DNA from 3 places in the Cupriavidus sp. LA-1 genome. Region 2 is predicted to be linked to each of the others. Evidence: predicted binding sites of a transcription regulator. Region 2 holds the regulator's gene; each other region holds the start of a gene.
The links. The regulator sigma-54, encoded in region 2, starts transcription at its own class of promoters, with help from an activator protein. The targets are predictions, from matches to a motif close to TGGCANGNAANCTGCTTT.
Positions count from the first base shown of each region.

Region 1 (4,110 bases), 1.7 Mb from region 2:
AGTTCGCGGATATTGCCGGGCCAGCGGTAGCGCCCCAGCCGCGCGCGGGCGGCGGCGGGCAGGCGCTGCGGGCGCTCCAGGCCTAGGCGCTCCTGCGCGCGCCGGTACAGCAGCTCGGCCAGCTCCGGCAGGTCTTCGGCACGCTCGCGCAACGGCGGCATCTCGATGCGCAGGATGTTGAGGCGGTAGTACAGGTCCTGCCGGAACGTGCCGTCGCGCACCATTGCCGTCAGGTCGCGATGGGTGGCGGCGATCACGCGCACGTTGACCGGCACGGCATCGAGCCCGCCGATCGGCAGCACCTGCTTTTCCTGCAGCACGCGCAGCAGGCGCGTCTGCAGCGCGGGCGGCATGTCGCCCACTTCATCGAGAAACAGCGTGCCGTTGTGGGCCGACTCGAACAGGCCGGCCTTGCCGCCACGGCGCGCACCGGTAAAGGCGCCCTCTTCATAGCCGAACAGCTCGCTTTCCAGCAATGCCTCGGGAAACGCCGCGCAATTGACCGCCACGAACGGGAAGGCGCGGCGCGGGCTGGCGTCGTGCATGCCCTGCGCCAGCACCTCCTTGCCGGTACCGCTCTCGCCCCCGATCAGCACGGTGGAGTCGACCACCGCGTAGCGCCGCGCCAGTTCGCGCAGCTCGGTCATGGCCGCGGAGGTGCCGGCCAGGTCGTCCAGGCTGTAGCGCACGCCCGCCGGCCGTGTGCGGGCACGCGAGCGCAGGTTGCGGTCCACGCGCTGGATTGCGCTGGCGTCCTGGATGGTCAGCACCGCGCCGGCGGTGCCGGCCTCGCCGATGATGGGGATGCGGTTGACCACCACCATCTTGTCGCCGAGCTTGTGGATGGCTTCCAGTTCCTTGTCGCCGCTCTGCATCACGCCTTCGAGCGCCAGGTTGGGGGCCAGCGTCTGCAGCTTGCGCCCGACCGCGGCGGTGGCCGAGGTGCCAAGGAAGCGCTCCATCGCCGGGTTGAACGACTGGATGCGCCCTTCCGCGTCCACCGCCGCGACGCCTTCGTTCAGGTGCGCCAGGATGGTATTGACGTAGTCGCGCCGGGTGGCTTCGATGCGGCGCAGGCGCGCGGCCTCGATCGCGTCTTCCAGCGCCATGCGCACCGAGTTGCCGGAGTACAGGAACACGCCGGTCAGGCCATAGCGGTCGGCCAGGTCGGTCACCAGGCCGGGGCCGACCACGACCTGGATGCCCTCCTGCTTGAGCGCCTTCACGCGCGCGACGGCATCGTCCTCGGTCAGGTAGGTATAGGCCGGGACCGACAGCGAAAACGCGCGCACGAATTCATCCACCTCTGCATAGGTCGACGCGTGCGTGACCAGCGCCACCCGCGGCGAGATGCGCCGCGCGGTGGCCAGCGCACCCATCACGTCGAAGCCGGTGACCTTGACCAGCACCACCGGCACGTCAACGTGCTGGCGCAGGTAGGCACCATTGGAGCCGCCCGCCACCACCACGTCGAGCCGGCCCTCACGCGCCTCGCGCGACACAGCGCTGGCGGCGGCCTCGAAACCCTTGCCGACAATGCGGAATTCAGCCCGGTCGGCATAGGCCGGGATCAGGTCGGCAAAGGCGCGCGCCAGGCGGCTGATGCCGATGGCCCAGATGCGCGGGCGGCCTTGCGTGGTGACGGGAGGAGCCATGGTGCAATGCAGGAAGAAAGCGTGGTGAAACCCGGGACGAACAGGCGTACAGTGCTGGCACATTGTCCGCCACGCAGCGCCGGATTTCAACTTTGAAATCCAAATTTGTGATTTTGAAATTCAATTGTGCTGAAAGCAGTACATGAAATGGGTAGCGAGGCCAGCCACCCTACCCGCCAACCCTTTGCTGACAAGGGTTGGCGGGTTTGCCGGGCACCCGCCCGGGAGCTTGGCACACCCCTTGCAGTATTAGTCCCGTCCTGTTCACCAACGCATACGCCATGACCTACTCCGCTTCCGACCTCGCGCGCTCCGCTGGCGCCCGTTTCCGCCAGGCGCTTGCCGACGAGCATCCGCTGCAGGTGGTCGGCACCATCAACGCCAACCATGCCCTGCTGGCCAAGCGCGCCGGCTACCGGGCCATCTACCTGTCGGGCGGCGGCGTTGCGGCCGGCTCGCTGGGCCTGCCGGACCTGGGCATCTCGAACCTGGACGACGTGCTGACCGATATCCGCCGCATCACCGACGTGTGCGACACGCCGCTGCTGGTGGACGTCGACACCGGCTTCGGCGCCTCGGCCTTCAACGTGGCCCGCACCACCAAGTCGCTGATCAAGTTCGGCGCGGCGGCCATGCATATCGAGGACCAGGTCGGCGCCAAGCGCTGCGGCCACCGTCCCAACAAGGAAATCGTCTCCCAGGGTGAAATGGTCGACCGCATCAAGGCCGCCGTCGACGCCCGTACGGACGAGAACTTCGTCATCATGGCCCGCACCGACGCGCTTGCCGTCGAAGGCCTGGACCAGGCCATCGAGCGCGCCGTGGCGTGCGTGGAAGCCGGCGCCGACGCCATCTTCCCGGAAGCCATGACCGACCTGGCCATGTACCGCAAGTTCGTGGACGCGGTGAAGGTGCCGGTGCTGGCCAACATTACCGAATTCGGCGCTACCCCGCTGTTCACCACCGAGGAACTCGGCGGCGCCGGCGTGTCGATGGTGCTGTACCCGCTGTCGGCCTTCCGCGCCATGAACAAGGCGGCGGAAAATGTCTACGCGGCCATCCGCCGCGACGGCACGCAAAAGAACGTGGTCGATACCATGCAGACCCGCGTCGAGCTCTACGAGAGCATCGGCTACTATGACTTCGAGCAGAAGCTTGACGCGCTCTTCGCACAAGGCAAGGGCAAGTAAGCAAGACTCACGCGCGGCCGGGCTATGTCCCGGCCGTTTGGTCGACAAGAGACCAACAATAGACAGGCAATACCAGGCATCACATCAAGGAGACCCAGATGTCCGAAGCGCAACCGCTCGTCACGCCCAAGCCCAAGAAATCCGTCGCCCTGTCGGGCGTGACCGCCGGCAATACCGCGCTGTGCACCGTCGGCCGCACCGGCAACGACCTGCACTACCGCGGCTACGACATCCTCGACATCGCCGAGACCTGCGAGTTCGAGGAAATCGCCCACCTGCTGGTGCACGGCAAGCTGCCGACCAAATCCGAACTGACCGCCTACAAGGCCAAGCTCAAGTCGCTGCGCGGCCTGCCCGCCAACGTCAAGGCCGCACTGGAATGGGTGCCCGCCAGCGCCCACCCGATGGACGTGATGCGCACCGGCGTGTCGGTGCTGGGCACCGTGCTGCCGGAGAAGGAAGACCACAACACCCCGGGCGCGCGCGATATCGCCGACCGCCTGATGGCCAGCCTCGGCTCGATGCTGCTGTACTGGTACCACTACAGCCACAACGGCCGCCGCATCGAGGTGGAAACCGACGATGACTCCATCGGCGGCCACTTCCTGCACCTGCTGCACGGCGAGAAGCCGTCGGCACTGTGGGAGCGCGCCATGAACACGTCGCTCAACCTGTACGCCGAGCACGAATTCAACGCCTCGACCTTCGCCGCCCGCGTGATCGCCGGCACGGGCTCGGACATGTACTCGTCGATCGCTGGCGCCATTGGCGCGCTGCGCGGCCCCAAGCACGGCGGCGCCAATGAGGTCGCGTTCGAGATCCAGAAGCGCTACGACAACCCGGATGAAGCGCAGGCCGACATCACCCGCCGCGTCGAGAACAAGGAAGTCGTGATCGGCTTCGGCCACCCGGTGTACACCATCAGCGACCCGCGCAACCAGGTGATCAAGGAAGTGGCGAAGAAGCTGTCGAAGGACGCCGGCTCGATGAAGATGTTCGACATCGCCGAGCGCCTGGAAACGGTGATGTGGGACATCAAGAAGATGTTCCCGAACCTGGACTGGTTCAGCGCGGTGAGCTACCACATGATGGGCGTGCCGACGGCGATGTTCACGCCGCTGTTCGTGATCTCGCGCACCTCGGGCTGGGCCGCGCACATCATCGAGCAGCGCATCGACAACAAGATCATCCGCCCGAGCGCCAACTACACCGGTCCGGAGAACCTGAAGTTCGTGCCGCTGAAGGATCGCAAGTAATACCGGCTG
Region 1 covers NZ_AP031387.1:1,753,124-1,757,233, reverse strand. Annotated here, with positions in the region: gene prpR (propionate catabolism operon regulatory protein PrpR) at 1-1,655, opposite strand, end outside; gene prpB (methylisocitrate lyase) at 1,937-2,845, shown strand; gene prpC (bifunctional 2-methylcitrate synthase/citrate synthase) at 2,944-4,101, shown strand.
Region 1: the regulator sigma-54 is predicted to act here: its motif matches at 1,886-1,903, upstream of prpB (methylisocitrate lyase).

Region 2 (4,110 bases):
GACGCCGGGCGCGGACCTGCCCGCCCGCGCCTGAAACGCCCGAACGCCTGACTGTGCCTATGACCGATACCGCAACCATCGCCGACAAGCCTTCCGTCGAAGCCTCCACCGTCCTTCCCGGCGGCAGCACGCTGGTCGTGCGCCACCTGAAGAAGCGCTATGGCTCGCGCACGGTGGTCAAGGACGTCTCGCTCGACGTGAAGAGCGGCGAGGTGGTCGGGCTGCTCGGCCCCAACGGCGCGGGCAAGACCACGTCGTTCTACATGATCGTGGGCCTGGTGGCGCTGGACGAGGGCGATATCGTGCTCGACGGCGACCATATCAGCGGCCTGCCGATCCACGAGCGCGCGCGCATGGGGCTGTCGTACCTGCCGCAGGAAGCCTCGGTGTTCCGCAAGCTCAACGTCGAGGAGAACATCCGCGCGGTGCTGGAACTGCAGCTGGACAAGGGCAAGCCGCTGGCCAAGGCCGAGATCGAGCGCCGCCTGGATTCGCTGCTCGACGACCTGCAGATCGCGCACCTGCGCAACAACCCCGCGCTGTCGCTGTCGGGCGGCGAGCGCCGCCGCGTGGAAATTGCACGCGCGCTGGCGTCGTCGCCGCGCTTTATCCTGCTGGACGAGCCCTTCGCCGGCGTGGACCCGATCGCCGTGGGCGAGATCCAGCGCATCGTCAGCTTCCTCAAGGCGCGCAATATCGGCGTGCTGATCACCGACCACAATGTGCGCGAGACGCTCGGCATCTGCGATCACGCCTACATCATCAGCGAAGGCGCGGTGCTGGCCGAGGGCCAGCCCGAGGAAATCATCGCCAATGACGCCGTGCGGCGCGTCTACCTGGGCGAGAACTTCCGCATGTGACATGACGGCCTGCCCCTTGCGCGGCAGGCATTCCGGCGGGGCGCGCGCAGCCGCCCCACAGCCAGCGTCGATCGGAGTCCATCAGCGATAGCAATTTCCGTTCCAACATCGGAAAGATGCGCATAAAATAGGTCGCATGAAACCGTCGCTACAGCTCCGCCTCTCCCAGCATCTGGCACTGACCCCGCAGTTGCAGCAGTCGATCCGGCTGCTGCAGCTTTCCACGCTGGAACTGCAGCAGGAAGTCGAACAGGCCCTGACGGAAAACCCGCTGCTCGAGCGTGAGAACGACTGGATCGAGAGCCCGCTGCGCGTGGCCGCGGATGGCTCGGTCAATGTCCAGAGCGCACCCGCGCCCGCCCCCGCCGAACCCCAGGGCAATGGCGACGCCCGTGCCGACGGCGCGGGTGACGACGACAGCTTTGGCGACAACAGCAGCGGCGACGACTACGGCAGCAGCGACTGGAGCCTGGACGACTTTGCCCGCCGTCCGCAAGGCGACGAGGACGAAAAGACGCCGATGCAGCTGCGCGAAGCCGAGCCCACGCTGCGCGAATACCTGATGGAGCAGCTGACGCCGCTGAAGATCTCGGCGCGCGACAAGGGCCTGGCCATCTTCCTGATCGAGTCGCTCGACGACGATGGCTACCTGAGCGCATCGCTTGAAGAGATCTGCATGGAGTTGCCCGAAGAACTCGAATTCGAGCTCGACGAAGTCCACGCGATCCTGACACTGCTGCAGAGCTTCGACCCGCCGGGCGTGGGCGCGCGCAATGCCGCCGAATGCCTGGCGCTGCAGCTGCGCCGCCTGACCCACCCGCAGCGCGACCTGGCGCTGAACATCGTCACCAATCACCTGGAGTTGCTGGCGGTACGCGACTACACGCGGCTGAAGAAGGCGCTGCAGGTCGATGAAGCGGCGCTGAAGGCAGCCCACGACCTGATCCGCTCGCTGGCGCCCTACCCGGGCCATGCCTACAGCCGACCGGAAGCCGATTTCGTGGTGCCGGATGTGTTCGTGCGCAAGAGCGGCGGCGGCTGGATCGCGCAGCTCAACCCGGATGTGATGCCAAGGCTGCGCATCAACGATATGTATGCACAAATCCTGCGTGGCGCAAAAGGGGAAACCGGCACCGCGGGGCTGCAGCAGAAACTGCAGGAGGCACGCTGGCTGATCAAGAACATCCAGCAAAGGTTCGATACGATCCTGCGTGTCTCGCAAGCCATTGTCGAGCGTCAAAAGAACTTTTTCACCCACGGTGAAATCGCCATGCGCCCCTTGGTTTTGCGGGAGATTGCCGATACACTGGGATTACACGAGTCAACCATCTCCCGGGTGACGACCAATAAATACATGGCAACGCCGATGGGTACTTTCGAACTGAAGTACTTCTTCGGCAGCCACGTGTCCACCGAAACCGGTGGCGCGGCTTCATCAACGGCCATCCGCGCCTTGATCAAGCAACTGATAGGAGCCGAAGACCCGAGGAATCCCCTTTCCGACAGTCGCATCGCCGAACTGCTGGGTGAGCAAGGCTTCGTTGTCGCACGACGCACCGTTGCCAAGTATCGCGAGGCCCTGAAGATCCCCGCAGTCAATCTCCGCAAGTCTTTGTAGCCGAGCCCACCGCCTGCCTGGTGAGGCTCTTTCAGAAGGAGAAGCGCTATGAACTTCAAGATCAGTGGACACCACCTGGACATCACGCCCCCTCTGCGTGAGTACGTGGAAACGAAGCTGGAGCGAATCGTCAGGCATTTCGATCAGGTCATTGGCGTTAGCGTGCTGCTCTCTGTCGACAATCACAAGGAAAAGGACCGGCGTCAGTACGCAGAAATCAATCTACATCTCAAGGGCAAGGACATCTTTGTCGAGGCGCATCACGAAGACCTATATGCGGCGATCGACGCACTCGTCGACAAGCTGGACCGTCAGGTGATCCGCTACAAGGATCGCGTGCAAGGCCACGACCGCGAAGCGGTCAAGTACCAGATGGCCGCAGCGCAAATGCAGCAATGACCGTGCCCGGCAGCCCCGCAGAGGGCTGCTGACTCAGGATTGAACAGGCAAGCCGCGCCACGAAGCGCGGCTTTTTTGCGCCCTCGCGTTGCGCCGGCCAGAGCCAGGCCGGGCCTGGACTGGCGCCGCGGCGTGCTGTGGCATCGGAGCAAACGCTTTTCACCCGAATGAGCAAGAGTGTTCGCAAGCGCGGCGGCAAGGTGTATGCTGCGCCATACAAAGAGAGGGGAATCCTGGCCGCGCCCTGCATCGGTGCGACGGCTCTTGGCCCGGAGGCACGATTGCATCGCCATGTATCGTTCTGCACCAGCTTGCTCCGCTGCACCGCACAATCCGAGGGTGGCCGCTGCTCTATAATGGGCCGGACGCCTCCGGCCAGGCCAGGGGCAGCCCGGAGCCGGCCCCCTGCCCGGCGGAACGATCCGCCCGCTAACTGAAATCCTGCGCATCGCCCATGAATCGTTTGGCCAAATTGCTGCCACCCGGCAACATCAATCTCGACGTCAGCGTCACCAGCAAGAAGCGTGTGTTTGAGCAGGCCGGGCTCCTCTTCGAGAACAACCATGGCGTCGCGCGCGCCATCGTGACCGACAACCTGTTCGCACGCGAGTCGCTGGGCTCTACCGGCCTGGGCGCCGGCGTGGCGATCCCGCACGGCCGCATCAAGGGACTGAAGCATCCCCTGGCCGCCTTCATGCGCCTGGCCGAGCCGATTCCGTTCGAATCGCCCGACGGCAAGCCGGTATCGCTGCTGATCTTCCTGCTGGTGCCCGAACAGGCCACGCAGCAGCATCTGGAAATCCTGTCCGAGATCGCGCAACTGCTTTCGGACCGCGACATGCGCGAAGGGCTGGCGACACTGCCCACGCCCGATGCGGTGCACGAGTTGCTGATCGCATGGCACCCCTGATCCCCTGATCCCCCAAAGCGGGCCGGCACAGACCGGGCAGGCGCCACGCGCTTCGCACACCGCCCTACCAGTCATACCGCATGGAACTCACCGGCGTCACCTCCCAGTCCATCTTCGACGACAACGCAGCCGACATCAAACTCTCGTGGGTGGCCGGCCTGGAGGGCGCGGACCGCGCCTTTGACGTGGAGTTCGCCCGCGAAGCCACCTCCGCCGCCGACCTGGTGGGCCACCTGAACCTGATCCACCCGAACCGCATCCAGGTGCTCGGCAAACCCGAGATCACCTACTACCAGCGCCTGGACGACGAGACCCGCAAGCGC
Region 2 covers NZ_AP031387.1:3,448,520-3,452,629, forward strand. Annotated here, with positions in the region: gene lptA (lipopolysaccharide transport periplasmic protein LptA) at 1-2, shown strand, start outside; gene lptB (LPS export ABC transporter ATP-binding protein) at 60-860, shown strand; gene ACZ5MJ_RS16105 (RNA polymerase factor sigma-54) at 997-2,478, shown strand; gene hpf (ribosome hibernation-promoting factor, HPF/YfiA family) at 2,527-2,877, shown strand; gene ACZ5MJ_RS16115 (PTS sugar transporter subunit IIA) at 3,332-3,787, shown strand; gene hprK (HPr(Ser) kinase/phosphatase) at 3,868-4,110, shown strand, end outside.

Region 3 (4,110 bases), on a different replicon from region 2:
TAGCGCAGCAGCGTGGGATCGACCTTCTGCTTGCCGAGCGCGTTCTGCACCATGCGCACGACAAAGTGGATCAGCCAGCGGCCGACGACCCAGAAGGCAAGGGCCGCCAGGATCTTTACTCCGAATTCTGTCGCGTAGCTGACAACCAGGGTCTTGAGGTTGTCAAAGGTAGAGGCATCCATCGGCGTATTCCTTTCGTGTTGGTGTAACCGGCCAGCCGCCGACCCAACCTCCCTCAAACCAGCCGGCTGCTGCGTGAGAGCCCTGCGCGCTGTTGCGGCGCAATACGTGGCACGGCAATTATTGAGACGCCGTGCCGGGAAGTGCAAGCAAATAATTGTTAAGACAAGCTGCGTTGCGCAGCTTGTCTGTTGATATCAGATAGCGCTGACGGGCATTACCAGTTGGTTTCCCGCTCGGGGGTTGCTGAGATCCGGTGCAGCGTCAGGTCGGCACCGTTGAATTCGCCCTCGGCATCGAGCCGGATGCCAACCAGCTTTTTCAGGGTGCCGTATACCAGCGTGCCGCCGACCAGCGCCACCACGATGCCGAGCACGGTACCGAGCGCCTGCGCGCCCAGCGACACGCCGCCCAGTCCGCCCAGCGCCTTGGCGCCGAAAATACCCGCGGCAATGCCGCCCCAGGCACCGCAGAGCCCGTGCAGCGGCCAGACCCCGAGCACGTCATCGATATGCCATTTGTTCTGCGCCAGCGTGAACATATAGACGAAGAGGGCGCCCGCCACCGCACCGGTGACCAGCGCGCCGAGCGGGTGCATCAGGTCCGAACCCGCGCAGACCGCCACCAGCCCGGCCAGGGGGCCGTTGTAGGAAAAGCCCGGGTCATTGCGCCCGGCCGCCCAGGCCGCCAGCGTGCCGCCGACCATGGCCATCAGTGAGTTGATCGCCACCAGGCCGCTGATCTTGTCGACCGTCTGCGCGCTCATCACGTTGAAGCCGAACCAGCCCACGGCCAGCACCCAGGCACCCAGCGCCAGGAAGGGAATGTTCGACGGCGGATGGGCGCTGATGCGGCCATCCTTCTGGTAGCGCCCGCGCCGCGCACCCAGCAGCAGCACCGCGGGCAGCGCGATCCAGCCGCCCAGCGCGTGGACCACCACCGAGCCGGCAAAGTCGTGGAAGGGCGCGCCGGCCACGTGCGCGATCCAGTCCTGCACGCCGTAGCGCTGGTTCCAGGCAATGCCTTCGAAGAACGGGTAGACAAAGCCCACCAATACGAACGTGGCGACCAGTTGCGGATTGAAGCGCGAACGCTCGGCAATACCGCCCGAGATAATCGCCGGAATGGCCGCGGCAAATGTCGCCAGGAAAAAGAACTTGACCAGTTCGTAGCCGTTCTTCTGGACCAGTGTTTCCGCGCCGGAAAAGAACTGCACCCCGTACGCAATGGTGTAGCCGATAAAGAAGTAGGCGATGGTGGAAACCGCAAAATCCACCAGGATCTTTACCAGCGCGTTGACCTGGTTCTTCTTGCGCACCGTCCCGAGCTCCAGGAATGCAAAGCCGGCGTGCATGGCCAGCACCATGATGGCGCCAAGAAGGATAAACAAGGCGTCGGTGCCGGTCTTCCAGTTGTCCATAGTGACCTCATGCTCAAAATGGGCGCATGGGTATGCAAAAAGCGTTCCAGAGAGAGCTGCATCGTGGTGCCGATTGCACCGTGCTGGGTAAAAACCGCACCGGAATGCCGCACTCAGGCTGCTCCCCGGGGCGGAGCCCATGGGGGGCCAGGCATTTGCCGGAGTCCGGATGCGCCAGAATGGAGCCTCCCGACCCGGCAGCACCGACCCATTGTGGTGCGTTGCCCCATTTGTGGGCATTTGTCCTATGCTTGGCGATTGTGGCCGCTGCCCGGGCGGGTACGGCCCGGCCACGGCAAAGCTGACATCTGGCAAGCGGAAACAGCGTGGGAAAATGCCCGCTAACCGGCCTCAAGCAAGGATTTGCGGGTTTTTTTGTCGCATTGGTGCCACTGGGGATTGCTCAACGCGCAACGGGCAGATTAGACTGCGCCGATCGATGGCTTGCTGCGAGGCGCGCACATCGGTGACGACGACCAACAAGGGAAATCAGCCATGAATAAAGGTGAACTGGTATCGGCCATCGCCGCGGAAGCAGAACTGAGCAATGCCGCCGCCGAGCGTGCGCTCAACGCAGCGCTGGACAGTATCAAGAAGGCAGTGGCAAAGGGTGATTCGGTGACGCTGGTGGGCTTTGGCAGCTTCAGCGCCGGCAAGCGCGCTGCCCGTACCGGCCGCAATCCGCGTACCGGCGAAACCATCAAGATTCCGGCCGCCAAGACGGTCAAGTTCTCGGCCGGCCAGGGTTTCAAGGACGCGGTGAACAAGAAGAAGTAAGCAGTTTTGCGTCCAAAGTGAAAGAAGCGGCCTGGCAGGCCGCTTTTTTTTGTTGGCGGCATGGTTTGCCGGACGGCGTTGCCGCCGGCAACAATGGCGGAGATCCGGGTTAAACTGCCGGCGCCCCCATGCCGGCAATTCCGCCCCCGCAATCTTTGTATCCCGCATCATGAACGACCTGTCCCACCAGCTTTCCATGACCGTGCTGATGACGCCGGACATGGCCAATTTCTCCGGCAACGTCCACGGCGGCACCATCCTCAAGTACCTGGACATGGTGGCCTACGCCTGTGCCAGCCGCTACGCCGGCCGCTACGTGGTTACGCTGTCGGTTGACCAAGTGGTGTTCCGCCAGCCCATCCACGTGGGCGAGCTGGTGACCTTCCTGGCCTCGGTCAACTACACCGGCCGCAGCTCGATGGAAATCGGCATCAAGGTGGTGACCGAGAACATCCGCAGCAAGCTGGTGCGCCATACCAACAGCTGCTACTTCACCATGGTGGCCGTGGACGACAACGGCACCCCGGCCGAGGTGCCGCCGCTGGAGCCGCGCGACGAGGCGGAGCGCCAGCGCTTTGCCGCCGCGCAGCAGCGCCGCGCGCTGCGCCAGGAAATGGAAAAGCGCCACGACGATATCAAGGCGTCGGTGAACTGAGTATCGATGAATCCCGATCGAGCCATGAAGCGCCATCGCAACCACATCCGTGCCATCCTGGCCGCTGCCTGCGTGGCCGCGGCCACGGGCGCCAATGCCGAGGAAATCGGCAGCGTCAGCACTAATTTCCGCGTGACGGGATCCGACAAGGTCGTGATCGAGGCCTATGACGACCCGCAGGTGGACGGCATTACCTGCTACGTGTCGCGTGCCCGTACTGGCGGGATCAAGGGCCAGCTGGGGATGGCGGAAGACCCGCCGGAGGCCTCGATCGCCTGCCGGCAGGTCGGCACCATCAGCTTCAAGGGGCCGATCAGGCAGCAGGACAACGTCTTCTCCGAGCGCATGTCGATCCTGTTCAAGGCGCTGCACGTGGTGCGCGCCGTCGACCGCAAGCGCAATACGCTGGTGTACCTGACGTATTCCGATCGCATCGTCACCGGCAGCCCGCAGAACAGCGTGACCGCCGTGCCGGTGCCGGCCGGCACGGTGATCCCCGTGAAATAGCCCTTCGGTTATGGGCGGATACGAGCGTATCAGGGCGCCAGCGCCGCGCTTTCCGCCTGGCAGTCGCGCGACGGCCGCGCGCCGCTGGCGCGTGCCGCCGCCACTTCACGGCGGGCCTGTTCCAGGTCGGCGCGGAAGGTGGGATCGGCATTCAGCCGCGCCACGGTGGCCGCGGCCATCATGCGGCCCTCGTTGACATCGCTCTGCCAGTGCACGTTGCACACGACGCGGCTCTGGCCAAAGGCACGCCCGCGCGCCAGGATCTCATTGGCGCGTGCCGGCTCGACTTCCGTCAGGATCAGTGCCCAGGCCCAGCCAATGGCGCTGTGGCCGGACGGGTAGGAGCCATCCTTTTCCAGCTTGGCGGCCTCGGCCGGCGTGCACATCTGGGTCTTGTTGGCCACGAAGGGGCGGGTGCGCTGGTAGTGGTCCTTGGCCTTGTACGTGGACAGGCCGGCATCGACCAGGCTGCGGCGCAGCAGGATGTTCAGGTATGGCGTCTCCTTCTCGCTGACCGGCACGCCCAGCGCGCATGAGAAGGCGCCGGCGGCCTGCGGAAACGTCAGCACGG
Region 3 covers NZ_AP031388.1:51,021-55,130, reverse strand. Annotated here, with positions in the region: gene ACZ5MJ_RS19360 (mechanosensitive ion channel family protein) at 1-182, opposite strand, end outside; gene ACZ5MJ_RS19355 (ammonium transporter) at 398-1,600, opposite strand; gene ACZ5MJ_RS19350 (HU family DNA-binding protein) at 2,096-2,377, shown strand; gene ACZ5MJ_RS19345 (acyl-CoA thioesterase) at 2,547-3,032, shown strand; gene ACZ5MJ_RS19340 (CreA family protein) at 3,057-3,539, shown strand; gene ACZ5MJ_RS19335 (acid phosphatase) at 3,569-4,110, opposite strand, start outside.
Region 3: the regulator sigma-54 is predicted to act here: its motif matches at 1,632-1,649, upstream of ACZ5MJ_RS19355 (ammonium transporter).